Regions from separate parts of the Clostridium sp. CM039 genome, predicted to be linked through region 2. Evidence: a T-box and tRNA genes for the amino acid it is inferred to sense, from the RefSeq annotation. Region 2 holds a T-box; the other regions hold tRNA genes.

Region 1 (5,359 bases), 1.3 Mb from region 2:
AAATATTAGTAAAAAAAGGCGATAAAGTAACTAAAAAACAGCAAATTGGTACAGTGGGAAACACTAGTTTAAATTCATTTAAGGAAGAATATGGATCTCACTTACACTTTGAAGTTCTGCAGAGTAATAAGAATGTTGATCCTGCTAAATATGTAAAATATGAGAAATATCAACCTGCAGAAACTAAGAAATAACCAATAACCATCTCAATTAGCCATTTTTTAAAAATATATTAGAAGATGACTAATTGGAATGGAATTTAAAAGCAAGATAATGCATATTTATAAATATATAAGGGTTAAGGAGGCAACACTTGAAAGACTATATTGAAGATCGAGTACTAGAAGTTGCTAAGTACATTATCGAGTCAAAATCTACAATAAGAAGAACTGCCAAAGTGTTTGGCGTTAGCAAGAGTACTATACACAAGGATATGACGGAAAGATTACCCACAATAAATCCTCAAATTGCCAGCGATGCAAAAACAATTTTGGATATAAATAAAGCTGAGCGGCATATAAGAGGCGGAAGAGCAACTAAATTGAAATATAAAGAAGCACAAGGATAAAAACATTCGAAGCTAAAAACTATAAAAAAATTTTAAAATTAAAAGAGGGTTTTCTTATAGCTTTATAGAATAGAGTTTAGTGTAATTTAAATATTGAATATACTAAAGAGCAGGAGTGGTTTTGAAATGTTTTTTTTTAGAATGGGTACAGATATGGGAATAGATTTGGGTACATCTACAGTGCTTGTATATATTAAAGGAAAAGGTGTTATATTAAAAGAACCTTCTGTTGTTGCCATAGATAGAAATAATAATAAGGTATTGGCAGTAGGAGAAGAAGCTAGGCAAATGATAGGAAGGACACCAGGCAATATTGTGGCAATACGCCCTATGAGGGACGGTGTTATTTCGGATTATGACATAACTGAAAAAATGTTAAATCATTTTATCAAGAAGGCTTGTGGGAAAAGAAGGCTATCTTCTCCAAAAGTTGTAATATGTGTACCTTGCGAAGCAACGGAAGTAGAAAGAAGAGCGGTAGAAGATGCAGGTAGAAATGCCGGAGCTAAGAAAGTTCAACTTATAGAAGAACCACTAGCAGCGGCAATCGGAGCGGGACTCGATATTACTAGAGCAAGTGGTAATATGGTTATTGACATTGGTGGAGGCACGACTGATATTGCAGTTATTTCTTTAGGAGGCATGGTTGTACGTGAATCAGTTAAAGTAGCTGGTGATAAGTTTGATGAAGAGATTATAAAATATATCAGAAAAAAACATAAATTAATGATTGGTGAGAGGACTGCAGAGGATTTAAAAATCAACATAGGTTGTGCTTATAAACAAGAAGAAAAGACAAGCATGGAGATAAGAGGGAGAGATTTAATTACAGGTCTTCCTAAGAATTTAGAAGTATCATCAGAAGAAATGAGAGAAGCTTTAAAAGAGGCGGTATATTTAATAGCAGGATGTGCACATTCCGTATTAGAAAAAACACCACCTGAGCTTTCAGCAGATATAGCTGATAAAGGTATAGTTATGACTGGTGGAGGTGCATTGTTAAAAGGCTTAGGTAAGCTCATACAAGAGGTTACTAAAGTTCCGGTATATCTAGCGGAGGATCCGATTTCATGCGTAGCACTCGGAACAGGTAAAGTATTGGATTATATGGATAAGTTAGATAATTCATTCAATGGAAGAGAATTATGCTTAACAGAATAAAAAGTATAAGCAAGCTATAAAAATAAGCAATACAATTATTAGTTTAATTGCATTGCTTATTTTTATATTATATAAGATTTGTAAGTTTAAATTGTGGATAATTATTTAAAACTAATTAAAGCATGTTAAACAGGGCTCAAATTATTTTCTTCATTGGTAAGGGAGTGCAAATAGTATGAATGCAAGAGGGATCTGCTTAAAACATTAGCAATATCCATTACCAAGCTCAATCTTATGTTTCTATTTGTAAATAATTCACTATCATCACTTGAATCTACTATACCTATTAATGAAAGAGTGCCTACCTTAGGAAGGGTTTTCCCTACACCTTTGCCAGGATGAATTGGATAATTTCTAGCTTGGAGTTCTCCAATATTTGAAATGTCTCCTAAACAAGCATCTACACCTATTATAGTACAATTTGGGTGCAATGCATTTATTTTAGATAATTTACTATCTATGTTTAAGGCATGAATTGGATTATCTATAGTGCCATATACAGGTAATGGAAAGGAACTATTTTTTAAAAGTGTACCAACTAAAGGACCTAGACAATCGCCTATACATCTATCGGTACCTATGCAAACAACTAAAGTATTTTTGTCAATATAGTCTTTTAGAAAATTAGAAAGTGTATAGTATGCTAAAGGATCTTTATAATGGGTTTTAGCTTTACTCAAGAAATATACCTCCTTGTATTGCGCTGGGGAAAAATTATTAGTTTCCTATGAATAATTTATATGAATAAATCCCGTGTATTATTATAATAAAGAATAAAAAAATGATTAATTAAAAAATGATATATAAGTATATTAACTATATGAAGGAAAACCAAATAAAAAATATAATAAATTATTTGTGCAAATAGTAAGTTGTATCAATGCTTAATATTAAGCAAATATGCGAATAGTATAGTTATGGAGAGAAGAAGTCGTTTATTAAAGGATAATAGACTTGAAATTAATTAATTAAAGTTGTATAATAATTCTTGTCGACACGGTAAAACGGTAAAACGGCAAAATGATAAAACATAATATGCTGGCATGGCTCAACGGTAGAGCAGCTGACTTGTAATCAGCAGGTTGTAGGTTCAATTCCTATTGCCAGCTCCATAAGTGGAGGAGTTCCCGAGTGGCCAAAGGGGGCAGACTGTAAATCTGTTACGTAATGTTTCGATGGTTCGAATCCGTCCTCCTCCACCATTTATAATGGTTTACAATAAATTATGGTTTACAATAAATTATGGGAGCATAGCTCAGCTGGGAGAGCATCTGCCTTACAAGCAGAGGGTCACAGGTTCGAACCCTGTTGTTCCCACCATAATAATCTTTTTAAAATAGAATAAAATGCATGCTGGCATGGCTCAACGGTAGAGCAGCTGACTTGTAATCAGCAGGTTGTAGGTTCAATTCCTATTGCCAGCTCCACATATGGAGGAGTTCCCGAGTGGCCAAAGGGGGCAGACTGTAAATCTGTTACGTAATGTTTCGATGGTTCGAATCCGTCCTCCTCCACCAAAAGACATCTATAGATGTCTTTTTTTATTTTTTACAGGGTTTAGATTCTGTTGACACCATAGAATGCATATGGTATTATAATTAAAAGTTAATAATTGATAACTCTTATCAAGAGAGGTGGAGGGAAAAAGGCCCTATGAAACCCGGCAACCGGTGCAATGCACCATGGTGCCAATTCCTGCAGTTATAATCTGCAAGATAAGGGAGATGATTAAATCACCTCTTCTTATATTTGGAAGAGGTTTTATTTTTTTATAGGGAAATTTTAGAGAATAGAAGGGAGAATTATAATGAAAAGATTATTTACATCAGAATCCGTTACAGAAGGACATCCAGACAAAATTTGTGACCAAATTTCAGATGCTGTACTTGATGCTATTTTAGAGCAAGATCCTTATGCTAGGGTTGCTTGTGAAACAGCGGTTACTACAGGAATGGTTTTAGTAATGGGAGAGATAACAACTAGTTGTTATGTAGATGTTCCTAAGGTTGTTAGGAATACCATTGAAGGCATAGGATATACTAGAGCAAAATACGGGTTTGATGCTAGCACATGCGCTGTACTTACGTCTATTAATGAACAATCAACAGATATAGCTATGGGAGTAGATGAGGCATTAGAATCTAAAGCAGGCGAGATTGATAAGGTTGACGCAATAGGTGCTGGTGATCAAGGCATGATGTTTGGATTTGCAACTAATGAGACACCAGAATACATGCCACTACCAATTGCTATGGCTCACAGATTAGCAAGAAAGTTAAGCGAAGTAAGAAAAAATGGCACATTAGATTACTTAAGACCGGACGGAAAGACTCAAGTTACTGTAGAGTATGAAGATAATAAGCCAGTAAGAATAGATACTATTGTTATTTCAACTCAACATGCAGAAGAAGCAACTCATGATCAAATTGAAAATGATTTAAAAGAGCATGTAATAAAACCTGTAGTTCCAAGTGGATTATTAGATGAAAATACTAAATATTATATAAATCCTACAGGCAGATTTGTAATTGGAGGACCGCAAGGAGACTCTGGTTTAACAGGAAGAAAAATAATAGTAGATACTTATGGTGGATATGGAAGACATGGAGGTGGAGCATTCTCAGGAAAGGATGCAACAAAAGTTGATAGATCCGCTGCATATGCTGCAAGATGGGTTGCTAAAAATTTAGTTGCTGCAGGAGTTTCAGATAAATTGGAAATTCAGTTAGCTTATGCTATAGGTGTAGCTAAACCGGTATCTATAGAGGTCGAAACTTTCGGAACAGGAAAAATTGACGATGATAAAATAGTTCAAATAGTTGAAAAAGTATTTGATTTAAGGCCAGCTGTAATTATAAGAGAATTAGAACTAAGAAGACCTGTTTATAAACAAGTAGCTGCCTATGGACATTTTGGAAGAATTGATTTAGATCTTTCATGGGAAAAACTAAACAAGGTTGATGAAATAAAAAAGTACGTATAATATAAAAAAAGGGATAACAATTATTAATTGTTATCCCTTTTTAGTGCATGTGATTATTAAGTAGTATTTTGATAAAACCTAAGATAGGGGTATACTGAACATAAGAGATGTAAAATACATATGATATAATAACATTAATAATAATATTATTGCTAATAATATTATTATTAATGTTATTATATGAATTTATAAATAGGAGAGATTTTATGCCGGAAATACAAGGGATAATCGAAGATGTAGTATTTCATAATGAAGAAAATGGATATATAATTGCTCATTTGAATGATAATAAAAAGCAGATAACTGTGGTAGGCATTGTGCCATATATAAGTGAAGGGCAGAACCTGAAATTAACGGGGGAGTGGGTTACTCATCCTCAATTTGGCAAGCAATTTAGAATAATACAATGTGAGGAAATAATACCTAGTTCACTTGAAGGTATAGAAAAATATTTAGCTTCAGGAGTTATTCAAGGAATTGGACCAATAACTGCTAAAAAAATTGTACAGCACTTTGGTGAAAACACCATGAATATATTAGATAATGAAATTGAAAGATTAAAAGAGATTGATGGTGTAGGACAAAAAAAGATTCAATTAATTTTTGAATCATATTCTAAGCAACGAGAAGTTAAAAATATAATGATA
Region 2 (5,359 bases):
TGAATACAAATGGCGGTGAAAAAAAAGAGTTGGCTAAGATAAATGCTGTGAGATTAGATTCAATTTCTTTATCAAAATCAGGCAACTTTATAATTTTAGGAGGAGCAGGCGTAAAAAACACTGAAAGAGGATTTTATAAGTTAGTTGTAAATGGAAATAAAGTAAGTAGCTTACTAACTCAAGAACAGCTAAAAAAAACAAATAAGATTATTGAAATTTCTCAACCATATATAGCCTGTCTCAGCTCTAATGAGAAAAGTATTTACTTTGTTGCAGTTCCCAGTGGGGCGCATGAAGCAAACTTTATGGGGCTAACAACTTATCCTAACAGCTTGTATTGTTATAACCTGAAAGAAAATAAGTTAAGTGAGGTTTTTAAAGTACCAGGTACATTTATCCCTTTGATATCTTTTACCTATCAATGAAACTGCAGTCATGGAACAGCAAATCACTAATAAGGCTACACTCCTTTAAATTATCTTAAAGGAATGTAGCCTTATTATATTGAATAGAATGTTTTTTATTTTAAAAACAACCGAAATGGTATAAATAAATTTCATGTTTTTTACAATTAATCATCTAGCCTTTTACTATCGATTTCCTGTATGATTCTTGAAATAAAGTCCTCAAGTAAGCAATTGCCCTCATCGCCATTCTTTCTACTTCTAAGGGATATACTCGCTGAGTTTTCTTCTTTTTCACCAATAACAATAATATATGGCAACCTCTCGTTTCGAGCATCTCTAATTTTATATCCTATTTTTTCTGCTCTACCATCTAAACTAACTCTGATATTATTTTCTTCCAGTTTATTTACTACATCTTTTGCATAATCATTATACTGCTCCGATATAGGCAGTACTTTAACTTGTACAGGTGATATCCATGTTGGGAACTTGCCTGCAAAATGTTCTATCAAAATGCCAATAAATCTTTCTATACTACCAAAAATTACTCTGTGTATAACAATTGGTCTGTGCTTTTCTCCATCACTGCCAATATATTGAAGGTCAAATCTTTGTGGTAGCTGTAAATCTAGTTGTATAGTTCCACATTGCCATTCCCGTCCTATGCTATCTTGCAAGTGAAAGTCAATTTTAGGTCCGTAGAATGCCCCGTCTCCTTCATTTATCTTAAAATCCATGTTCATTTCCGTGAGAGCGCCCTGAAGTGAGCTTTCTGCTAATTGCCACTCTTCATCACTTCCCATAGAATTTTCAGGTCTTGTTGAAAGTTCTACTCTATATTTAAACCCTAACCTTCCATAAACCTCATTTATAAGTTTAACTACGCCCTTTATTTCTTCTTTTATCTGCTCTGGTAACATGAATATGTGAGCATCATCCTGTGTAAATGCTCTAACTCTCATAAGTCCGTGCAAAGCTCCAGATAGTTCATGTCTGTGCACTTTCCCTAGTTCTCCCGCTCTTATTGGTAGATCCCTGTAAGAGTGAGTTTCTGATTTATATACAAGCATTCCTCCCGGGCAGTTCATTGGTTTTATAGCGAATTCTTCTTCATCTATATTGACTGTATACATGTTCTCTTTATAGTGAGACCAATGCCCAGATGTTTCCCAAAGTTCTTTGTTTAACACCATAGGAGTTTCTATCTCAACATAACCTGCCTTCTTATGAATTTCTCTCCAGTACTCAATTAATTTGTTTTTTAAAACTACACCATTAGGGAGAAAGAATGGAAATCCTGGTCCCTCATCCATTAAAGCAAATAATTTTAGCTCTTTCCCAAGTTTTCTATGATCCCTTTTCTTCGCTTCTTCAAGCATATTCAAATATTCATCAAGTTCACTTTTCCTTGCAAATGCCGTTCCATATATTCTTTGAAGCATTTTATTTTTTTCACTACCCCTCCAGTAAGCGCCTGCAACTGATAATAATTTGAAAGCTTTTACCTTTGAAGTTGATAGTACATGAGGCCCTGCACAGAGTTCTATAAAATCTCCTTGCTTAAAGAAAACTAGTTCTTCATACTCTGGCAAATCATTAATGAGTTCTATTTTATAAATCTCGCCCTTATCCTTCATAAGTTTTAAAGCTTCTTCTCGAGAAATAACTGATCTCTCGAGTCTTAAATCTTCCTTAACTATTTTTCTCATTTCTTCTTCAATTTTTTGGAGTATATCCATAGTAAAGGGTTCTTCCACATCAAAGTCATAATAAAACCCATTATCTATTGCAGGACCTATAGCCAATTTAGCATTTGGATACAATCTCTTTACTGCCTGAGCGAGTATATGGGATGTGGTGTGTCTAAGCGCCCTTTTTCCTTCTTCTTCATTAGAATTTATTACACTTCCATCTTTTATTACAACCTTTAACATAAATATTCCTCCTTCAAAAAATAATAAACCCGTCCCAAAATAAGGGACGAGTTTTATCGCGATTCCACCCAAATTACAGAAGGCTTAGTTTAAACTCACCTCTGTCACTCAATACCACTAACGCCGGTTTGCGGAATTACCTACTTAAGTTCAGTAATCAACTCAGAGGTGGTTTTCAATATTGCTTATTCAAGAAACTTTTCAGCCGGTGAGTTTCTCTCTCTTTGAACAGTATACTATTTACTTTTCCTCTTCACAGTTTTTAATTTAAAACTATTGTATTCCAACCTATTCCAATTGTCAATATGTGTTCTAATTATTATAATATGTCTATTCCACATATAAGTGATTATTTATATATTATATCCTAAAATTTCAACAACATTCTTGCAAATGACTTGATTGAAAAATATTTATTGGATGAAACATGGTGTACAGTTCAAACATGGGTACAATTTTATTTAGAAATTTATTTTAATATTTCATTGACAATATTTTCACTATGAAATATACTTTAATAAAGAACGCAAACGTTTGCACATGTTTAATATAAAAATACAATTGCGTATTGAAATTTTTATAAATACATATTCATTAAATCAATATTGGAGGTAATTGGACTATGGTTAAGAACAAATCAAAAATAATTTCATTCGATTTTTGGCAAAAATTTGGTAAGGCATTATTAGTGGTGGTCGCAGTTATGCCAGCAGGTGGACTAATGATTTCATTAGGATCAGTTATAGGAATAGCAGCACCTAATTCTTCATTTGTGCAAACGTTATCGCAAGTTGTGGGAGGTATAGGATGGGGGCTAATAGTTAATTTAGGGCTATTATTTGCTGTAGCTATCGGTGGTTCTTGGGCTAAAGAGCGTGCTGGTGGAGCATTTGCAGCACTCATTGCATATATTTTAATAAATAAAATTACTGGTAATGTATTTAATATTACCAATGAGATGCTCACGGATGCTCATGCAACAGTAACTTCCTTAACAGGTCAGCACTTTTTGGTTAAAGATTACTTTATTTCTGTTCTTGGATCCCCAGCATTGAATATGGGAGTATTTGTTGGTATTATATCAGGTTTTCTTGGAGCAGTTTTATTTAATAAGTATTATAACTATAATAAATTACCAAATGCACTTGCATTCTTTAATGGTAAACGATTTGTACCATTCGTTGTTATCGCAGGCTCCAGCGTTGTTGCACTTTTATTTGTAATAGTTTGGCCATTTGCTCAATCAGTTATAAATGGATTTGGCAAATGGATTGCAACATCACAAAATACTGCACCATTTATTTCACCCTTTATATATGGTACGCTTGAGCGTCTATTACTACCTTTTGGACTTCATCATATGATTACAATACCAATAAATTATACAGATCTTGGTGGAGCATATAAAGTATTAACTGGAGCTAATGCAGGCAGTCTTATACTTGGACAAGATCCGCTTTGGCTTGCATGGGTTACTGACTTAGGTAACTTAAAAGCCGCTGGAGATATGAGTGCATATAATAACTTACTTGCAACAATTCATCCAGCACGTTTTAAAGTTGGCCAAATGATTGGCGGAGCTGGCTCCTTAATGGGTGTTGCACTTGCTATGTATAAAAGTGTACCAAATGAAAAACGATCAAAATATAAATCAGTATTTTTTTCAGCAGCCATTGCAGTTTTCTTAACAGGTGTTACTGAACCATTAGAATTCATGTTTATGTTTGTTTCACCAATATTATATGGTACTTATGCAGTTATGCAAGGCTTTGCATTTATGTGTGCGGACATATTTAATCTGCGAGTTCACAGTTTTGGTGTTATAGAGCTTGTAGCACGTATACCGATGATTGTAAAAGCAGGGATTATAGGTGATCTTATAAGATATGTACTGGTGACCGTCGTATTTTTCTGCATAAATTATGTTGTATCTAAATTTATGATCAAGAAATTTAATATAGCAACTCCAGGCCGTAACGGAAATGAAATTGATATGGAGGAAAATTCAATTGATTCTACTGTAAATCAAAAAGTTGAGGCTAGTAAAAAAGGAAGTCAAGCCGCAACCATTATTGAATTACTTGGAGGGAACGAAAATATTGTAGATGTGGACGCATGTATGACCCGTCTTCGTGTAACAGTAAAAGATAATTTATTAGTTGCCGAAGAAAATGAATGGAAAAAAAATAAGGCTTTAGCCTTAATAATTAAAGGTAAAGGGATACAGGCTATATATGGACCAAAGGCAGATGTTTTAAAATCGGATATTATAGATATATTAGGAGTCTAAAATGAAATTATTAACTTTAAATTGTCATTCTTGGATGGAAGAAAGCCCAAAAGAAAAGATGAGCATTATTGCAAATACTATAAAAGAAAAAAATTTTGATGTAATTGCCCTGCAAGAAGTAAATCAATCTATAAAGGAAAATATAGCCTTTAATAACATAAAACAAGATAATTTTGCTTTAGTTTTATTAAAAGAATTAGAGAACTTAGGATGCAAAGAATACTCAATGCTGTGGGATTTTTCTCATATAGGTTATGGAATATATGAAGAAGGGGTAAGTATTATAACTAAACATAAAATAATAGAAGAAGATTCTTACTCATTTTTCATAAGCAACAGCAAGGACTTGGATTTTTGGAAAACTAGAAAGGTCGTAAAAGCTTCAATTAGAATAAATAACGAAATTATAGATTTCTACTCTTGTCATTTAGGCTGGTGGCAAGATGAAGAAGAACCGTTCAGTCAGCAAGTAGATAAGTTACTTAATAATATGAAAAATGACAGATTAACATTCTTTATGGGAGATTTTAATAATAACGCTTTTGCATCAAATGAAGGCTATGATTATTTAATGAAAAAAGGAATAAAGGATACTTATACCCTCTCTAAGGAAAAAGATTGTGGTATAACTGTAAAAGGTAAAATAGATGGATGGGATTTAAATAAAAATGATTTAAGGCTGGATCTAATTTTAACAAATAAATGTGTAGATGTTAAATATTCTAAAG
Region 3 (5,359 bases), 1.7 Mb from region 2:
GCACGTAAATAATGTTAAATATGTTGCTTGGGCTTTAGAAACAGTTCCTAAGGATATAGTATTGAACTACGAACTAAGGAATATTAAGGTAACTTACATCAAGGAAACAACATACGGAGAGACCATAAAGGTAAGCACGCAGGTTATAAGAGAAGAAGATAAGATAATATGTAGACATAAAATTATAAATGAAGAGGGAACTGAGCTGACTCTCTTAGAAAGTACTTGGATATAAGAAAATCGTTAATCACAAGTAGTTTTTGTATTATTCGACATACCTCTTAGATACATCTTAGTATGTACGATATAGTATGAAATCTCTCTGGAAGTGAATTGAAATAAGAAGTGCAGAAACAGTGAAAGTTGATTTAGAAATTCTTGTTTTGTAAATATAAAATTCTCGTGAGACTTCCTGGAAGGAAGGCCAGCAAACCGGCAGTATGCCGAATGTAAGCATTAGAGCATTTTACATTTACAAAATATTAGAATTTCTTAATCAACTTTCACGTTTCAAACTCTTATTTTTTATTTGGAGGCGTTGATGCCGGCAATAGCACCAGAACTCCATGCCCATTGAAGGTTAAAACCACCGCAATCGCCATCTACATCTAATATTTCTCCCGCAAAGAATAAATTCTTAGTAATATTAGATTCTAGGGTTTCGGGATTAATTTCTTTTGTATTAATGCCTCCTGCAGTTATCTGAGCATTTGCAAAAGAATTAGTACCTGAAACATCAAATTGATATCGCTTTAGCAAAGTATATAGAGCATTTTTTTCATTTGAGGCCAAATCGCAACAAGGCTTATGAATGTCATCTATATTTGCTTCTTTTAAAATTATTGGAATGATCTTCTTGTTAATTATTCCGATGAATGAATCATGAACGCAGCGACTTGGGAATACTGACCAATGATTATTTAAAAATGCTTTTAGATCTTCGTAGCTAATATTTGGTAGCATATCAATACTTAAAGAAACCTTGCTATTTTTAGATAAACCATAAGATGCAGTTCTACTAAGCTGAAGAATAGGAGGACCAGAAATGCCGTAATCTGTGAAAAGTATTTCTCCGAATTCCTTTTGAACATATTTATCGTTTATAAATATTTCCGCAAAGCCATCAAACTTTACTCCAGATAGAGCCTTTAGTTTATTATAGTTTAATTTAAGCTGTACAAGGGCTGGTACAGGAGAGATTATACTATGACCTAATTGCCTAGCCAATGAATAGCCGGAACCGTCAGAACCCGTTTTAGGAGCTGATTTACCACCGGTCGCAATAATCAACCTTTCACATTCATATGTAGAATTATCTGTGCTATAAACTTTAAAACCCTTATTTGTTTTAATAATCTCCTTAGCTTTGGTATTTGTATATAGTGGAATTTTTTTTTCGTCTATAGCAAAGCGTAGTATATCAAGTACTGATGAGGCTTGCAATGACATAGGAAACATTTTACCGCCATCTTTTGTAACTAAAGGTATTCCTAAACACTCGAAAAAATTTATAGTATCCTTTATGGTAAAAGAATCTAGCGTATAACCTGCGAAATTTGGATTTTCACTGTGATATCTATCATTATTTATATGTACATTACTGATATTACACCTACCGTTACCGGTAGTTAGTATTTTTTTACCTACTCTGTCGGTTCCTTCAATTATTGCTACATCTATACCAAAATCTTTTGCTATTAAAGCAGAGGTTAAACCAGAGGCACCTCCGCCAATTATTATAAGAGAATGTTTCAAGAAAATCTCTCCTTTCGAGAAAAAATATTTTTAGATTATAAAGTGGTTACATATAATCTTACCCTAAAATCAGTAGGATGAAAATGAATTTTTATTTTGTTTTATAAATAACCATAGAATTTGTTTGTGATTGTTTAGTAAAAGTCAGTTATTTTCAAAAAAACATAAAAAAAATTCTATAAGGGGAACCGTTGATTTAACTGGATTTGAGTGTTTTGAGAAAAAAAATAATAAAAAAAATAAGAAAATATGTTGACACTTTAAGAAAAATTAGGTATTATAGTTTATGTCGGGTTGCAAGACGTAAGCCCATAATAAATAAAGTGACAAATTAGTATGGCTCCTTGGTCAAGCGGTTAAGACACCACCCTTTCACGGTGGTAACAGGGGTTCAATTCCCCTAGGAGTCACCATAAACATACATGGGAGCATAGCTCAGCTGGGAGAGCATCTGCCTTACAAGCAGAGGGTCACAGGTTCGAACCCTGTTGTTCCCACCATATATGGCTCAATAGCTCAGTTGGTTAGAGTGCCGCCCTGTCACGGCGGAGGTCGAGGGTCCGAGTCCCTTTTGAGTCGCCATTTTTACTAAACTGTTATAGTTTAATAAAAGAACATCTAATTTATAAGTTTGATTCTTATCAAAAGAATCATTGAAAAATAATAAGGCTCCTTGGTCAAGCGGTTAAGACACCACCCTTTCACGGTGGTAACAGGGGTTCAATTCCCCTAGGAGTCACCATTAAAACATATATGGGAGCATAGCTCAGCTGGGAGAGCATCTGCCTTACAAGCAGAGGGTCACAGGTTCGAACCCTGTTGTTCCCACCATATATGGCTCAATAGCTCAGTTGGTTAGAGTGCCGCCCTGTCACGGCGGAGGTCGAGGGTTCGAATCCCTTTTGAGTCGCCATTTTTGCTGGCATGGCTCAACGGTAGAGCAGCTGACTTGTAATCAGCAGGTTGTAGGTTCAATTCCTATTGCCAGCTCCAAAAAAGTCCTAAACATTTGTTTAGGACTTTTTTTACGTCCGGCATATTTGATGGAAAATTAAGATTCAAAATGTATTTAGAGTGATTTGATTTTTTGTCTTGAAAAAATAAAAATATTGACAACATTCGATCGTTATAGTAGCATAAACACATATAATAAGCAATTAAAATAAATTAATGTTCGTATTTTTTGGACGAATATCAATATTTTGCCACATTATTGGTTTTGTGAAATAAATATAAATTATATATACCGAACAAAAATATCATTAAGATAAAATTTTAGGAGAGTTAAACCTATGAAGAAAAAATGGACTTACGTATTATTTGTACCGTGTTTAATATTACTAGCTTATTTTCTTATAGTACCTTTAGTTAGTACTATAATTCCTACTTTTAGTATTAATGGAAGCTTTAGTTTAGATCATTATTTAAATTTCTTTGGAGATAAGTATACGCTGCAGATATTTTATAGAACATTAAGAATTGCTTTAATATCATCTGCAATATGCGTGGTTATTGGAGTTCCAACAGCATATTTTGTGTCTAGAACCTCAAAGAAGATTAGAGGGTTATTCATGGCATTAACCATATTCCCTATTCTTACAAATTCAATTGTTCGTTCTTTTGCTTGGATGAGTATTTTAGGTAAAAATGGAGTTATAAATAAAGTGTTACTTAGCTTAGGCGTTATTAATGAATCTTTAACTATGATGTATACTGAAGGCGCAATCATAGTTGGTACAGTTTATTTATTTTCACCGCTAATGATTATTTCTTTAGTAGGAGTTTTAGAAAATATAGATAATGACTTATTAGAAGCAGCGGAAAGTTTAGGAGCTAATAAAGTGAAGGCCTTCTTTAAGGTTATATTCCCACTGAGTTTACCGGGATTAATAGTTGGAACAGTCCTTGTATTTACAGGAGCACTTACTGCTTATACTACACCACAGTTATTAGGTGGTAATAAAAATACAGTGTTAGCCACATTAATTTATCAAGAAGCGATGACCTTAAGTGACTGGCAAGCGGCGTCTGTTGTTGCAACAATAATGATAGTTACAACATTATTGGTTATAAAAGGAATAAACTTATTAGCGTCTAGATTAGATAAGAGGGGATTATAACATGAAAGGCAAAAAAAGCAAATTACTTACTATATTCGTAGCATTAGTATATATATTTTTACTAGCACCATTAGTAATTATAGCGTTAACAAGTATAGGAACAGAAAGTTATATTGCATTCCCACCAAAGGGGTTTAGCATTAAGTGGTATGCAAATGTATTTCAATCAGATATGTTTATGAATACAATGTTTGTAAGTTTTTTAGTATCCTGTGGGTCTACAGTATTAGCACTGTTAATTGGAATACCGGCAGCTTACGGATTAAGCAGATTTGATTTCAAAGGAAAGGGTGTTTTAAAGAGTTTTTTCTTTTCACCATTAATAATACCAGGAGTGGTTGTTGGTTTTGCATTATTTCAGTTTTTAGTAATAAAATTAGAATTTTCAGTATACATGAGTTTATTTATAGGTCATACATTGGTAATAGTACCTTACATAATTAGAGTTGTTGGTTCAAGTTTAGAGGTATTTGATTATTCAATAGAAGAGGCTGCAATGAGTCTTGGCTATACAAAAATAAATACTTTTTTTAAGGTAGTTATGCCAAATATAACTTCAGGAATTATAGCAGCGGTTATGTTAGCATTTATAAACTCCTTTAACAATGTGCCTGTATCAATATTTTTAACAGGGCCAGGAGTAAGTACTTTGCCAATTAGTATGATGAGTTATGTAGAGTATAACTATGATCCAACCGTATCAGCATTATCAGTTATATTAATGTTAATAACAATTGGAATAATGTTTATAGTAGAAAAAACTTTAGGATTAGATAGTCTTTCTTAGGCGAAATATGTTCGTAATAGGCCTTAAATAATGCTAATAAACGTGGGGGTAACACATGAATTTAATAAACTTGAAAAATATAGCAGTATCATATGATGGGAAAGACAATATATTACAAAATTTTAATTTAAGCATTAAAAAAGGGGAGCTTGTATCTCTTTTAGGACCTAGTGGATGTGGTAAAACTACAACATTAAGAGTAATTGCTGGATTTATAGAGCCAAACAATGGAACGTTTATGCTAGGAGGCAAGGATTATACAAAAATACCTGTTCATAATAGAAATTTCGGATTAGTATTTCAAAGCTACGCATTATTTCCGCACTTAACAGTAGAAGAAAATGTAGCATTTGGTTTAAAAATGAAGAAGATATCAAGGGATGAAATAAAGAAAAAGGTAAAAGATATATTAGAAGTAGTAGATATGAATCAATATGCTAAAAGATATCCAAAGGAGCTTTCGGGAGGACAAAGACAGAGAGTTGCAACAGCTAGAGCGTTAGTAATAGAGCCAAGTCTATTACTTTTAGATGAACCTTTAAGCAACTTAGATGCGAAGCTTAGATTGAAGATGAGAGTTGAAATAAGAAAGCTTCAACAAAGCTTAGGCATTACTACTTTATTTGTTACCCATGACCAAGAGGAGTGTTTCTCTATATCAGATAAAGTGGCGGTAATGAACAAAGGTGTAATAGAG

Evidence for each region. A T-box is a leader RNA that pairs with one kind of tRNA and senses whether it is charged. The one in region 2 lies ahead of thrS (threonine--tRNA ligase), so its partner is inferred to be a tRNA-Thr.
Region 1: it encodes a tRNA-Thr, which carries the amino acid that the T-box ahead of thrS (threonine--tRNA ligase) is inferred to sense. The anticodon was not compared.
Region 3: it encodes a tRNA-Thr, which carries the amino acid that the T-box ahead of thrS (threonine--tRNA ligase) is inferred to sense. The anticodon was not compared.

The regions. Positions count from the first base shown of each region.
Region 1 covers NZ_CM143649.1:2,618,162-2,623,520, reverse strand. Annotated here, with positions in the region: gene ACWJJ2_RS12185 (M23 family metallopeptidase) at 1-194, shown strand, start outside; gene spoIIID (sporulation transcriptional regulator SpoIIID) at 314-568, shown strand; gene mreB (rod shape-determining protein) at 695-1,729, shown strand; gene yyaC (spore protease YyaC) at 1,855-2,409, opposite strand; tRNA gene ACWJJ2_RS12165 (tRNA-Thr) at 2,767-2,841, shown strand; tRNA gene ACWJJ2_RS12160 (tRNA-Tyr) at 2,847-2,931, shown strand; tRNA gene ACWJJ2_RS12155 (tRNA-Val) at 2,974-3,049, shown strand; tRNA gene ACWJJ2_RS12150 (tRNA-Thr) at 3,082-3,156, shown strand; tRNA gene ACWJJ2_RS12145 (tRNA-Tyr) at 3,162-3,246, shown strand; SAM riboswitch class I at 3,349-3,451, shown strand; gene metK (methionine adenosyltransferase) at 3,537-4,712, shown strand; gene recD2 (SF1B family DNA helicase RecD2) at 4,919-5,359, shown strand, end outside.
Region 2 covers NZ_CM143649.1:1,329,195-1,334,553, forward strand. Annotated here, with positions in the region: gene ACWJJ2_RS06220 (hypothetical protein) at 1-425, shown strand, start outside; gene thrS (threonine--tRNA ligase) at 572-2,341, opposite strand; T-box leader at 2,381-2,607, opposite strand; gene ACWJJ2_RS06230 (PTS transporter subunit IIBC) at 2,964-4,631, shown strand; gene ACWJJ2_RS06235 (endonuclease/exonuclease/phosphatase family protein) at 4,633-5,359, shown strand, end outside.
Region 3 covers NZ_CM143649.1:2,999,625-3,004,983, forward strand. Annotated here, with positions in the region: gene ACWJJ2_RS13915 (acyl-[acyl-carrier-protein] thioesterase) at 1-235, shown strand, start outside; gene ACWJJ2_RS13920 (BaiN/RdsA family NAD(P)/FAD-dependent oxidoreductase) at 526-1,755, opposite strand; tRNA gene ACWJJ2_RS13925 (tRNA-Glu) at 2,094-2,168, shown strand; tRNA gene ACWJJ2_RS13930 (tRNA-Val) at 2,180-2,255, shown strand; tRNA gene ACWJJ2_RS13935 (tRNA-Asp) at 2,261-2,337, shown strand; tRNA gene ACWJJ2_RS13940 (tRNA-Glu) at 2,423-2,497, shown strand; tRNA gene ACWJJ2_RS13945 (tRNA-Val) at 2,511-2,586, shown strand; tRNA gene ACWJJ2_RS13950 (tRNA-Asp) at 2,592-2,668, shown strand; tRNA gene ACWJJ2_RS13955 (tRNA-Thr) at 2,674-2,748, shown strand; gene ACWJJ2_RS13960 (ABC transporter permease) at 3,048-3,875, shown strand; gene ACWJJ2_RS13965 (ABC transporter permease) at 3,877-4,662, shown strand; gene ACWJJ2_RS13970 (ABC transporter ATP-binding protein) at 4,718-5,359, shown strand, end outside.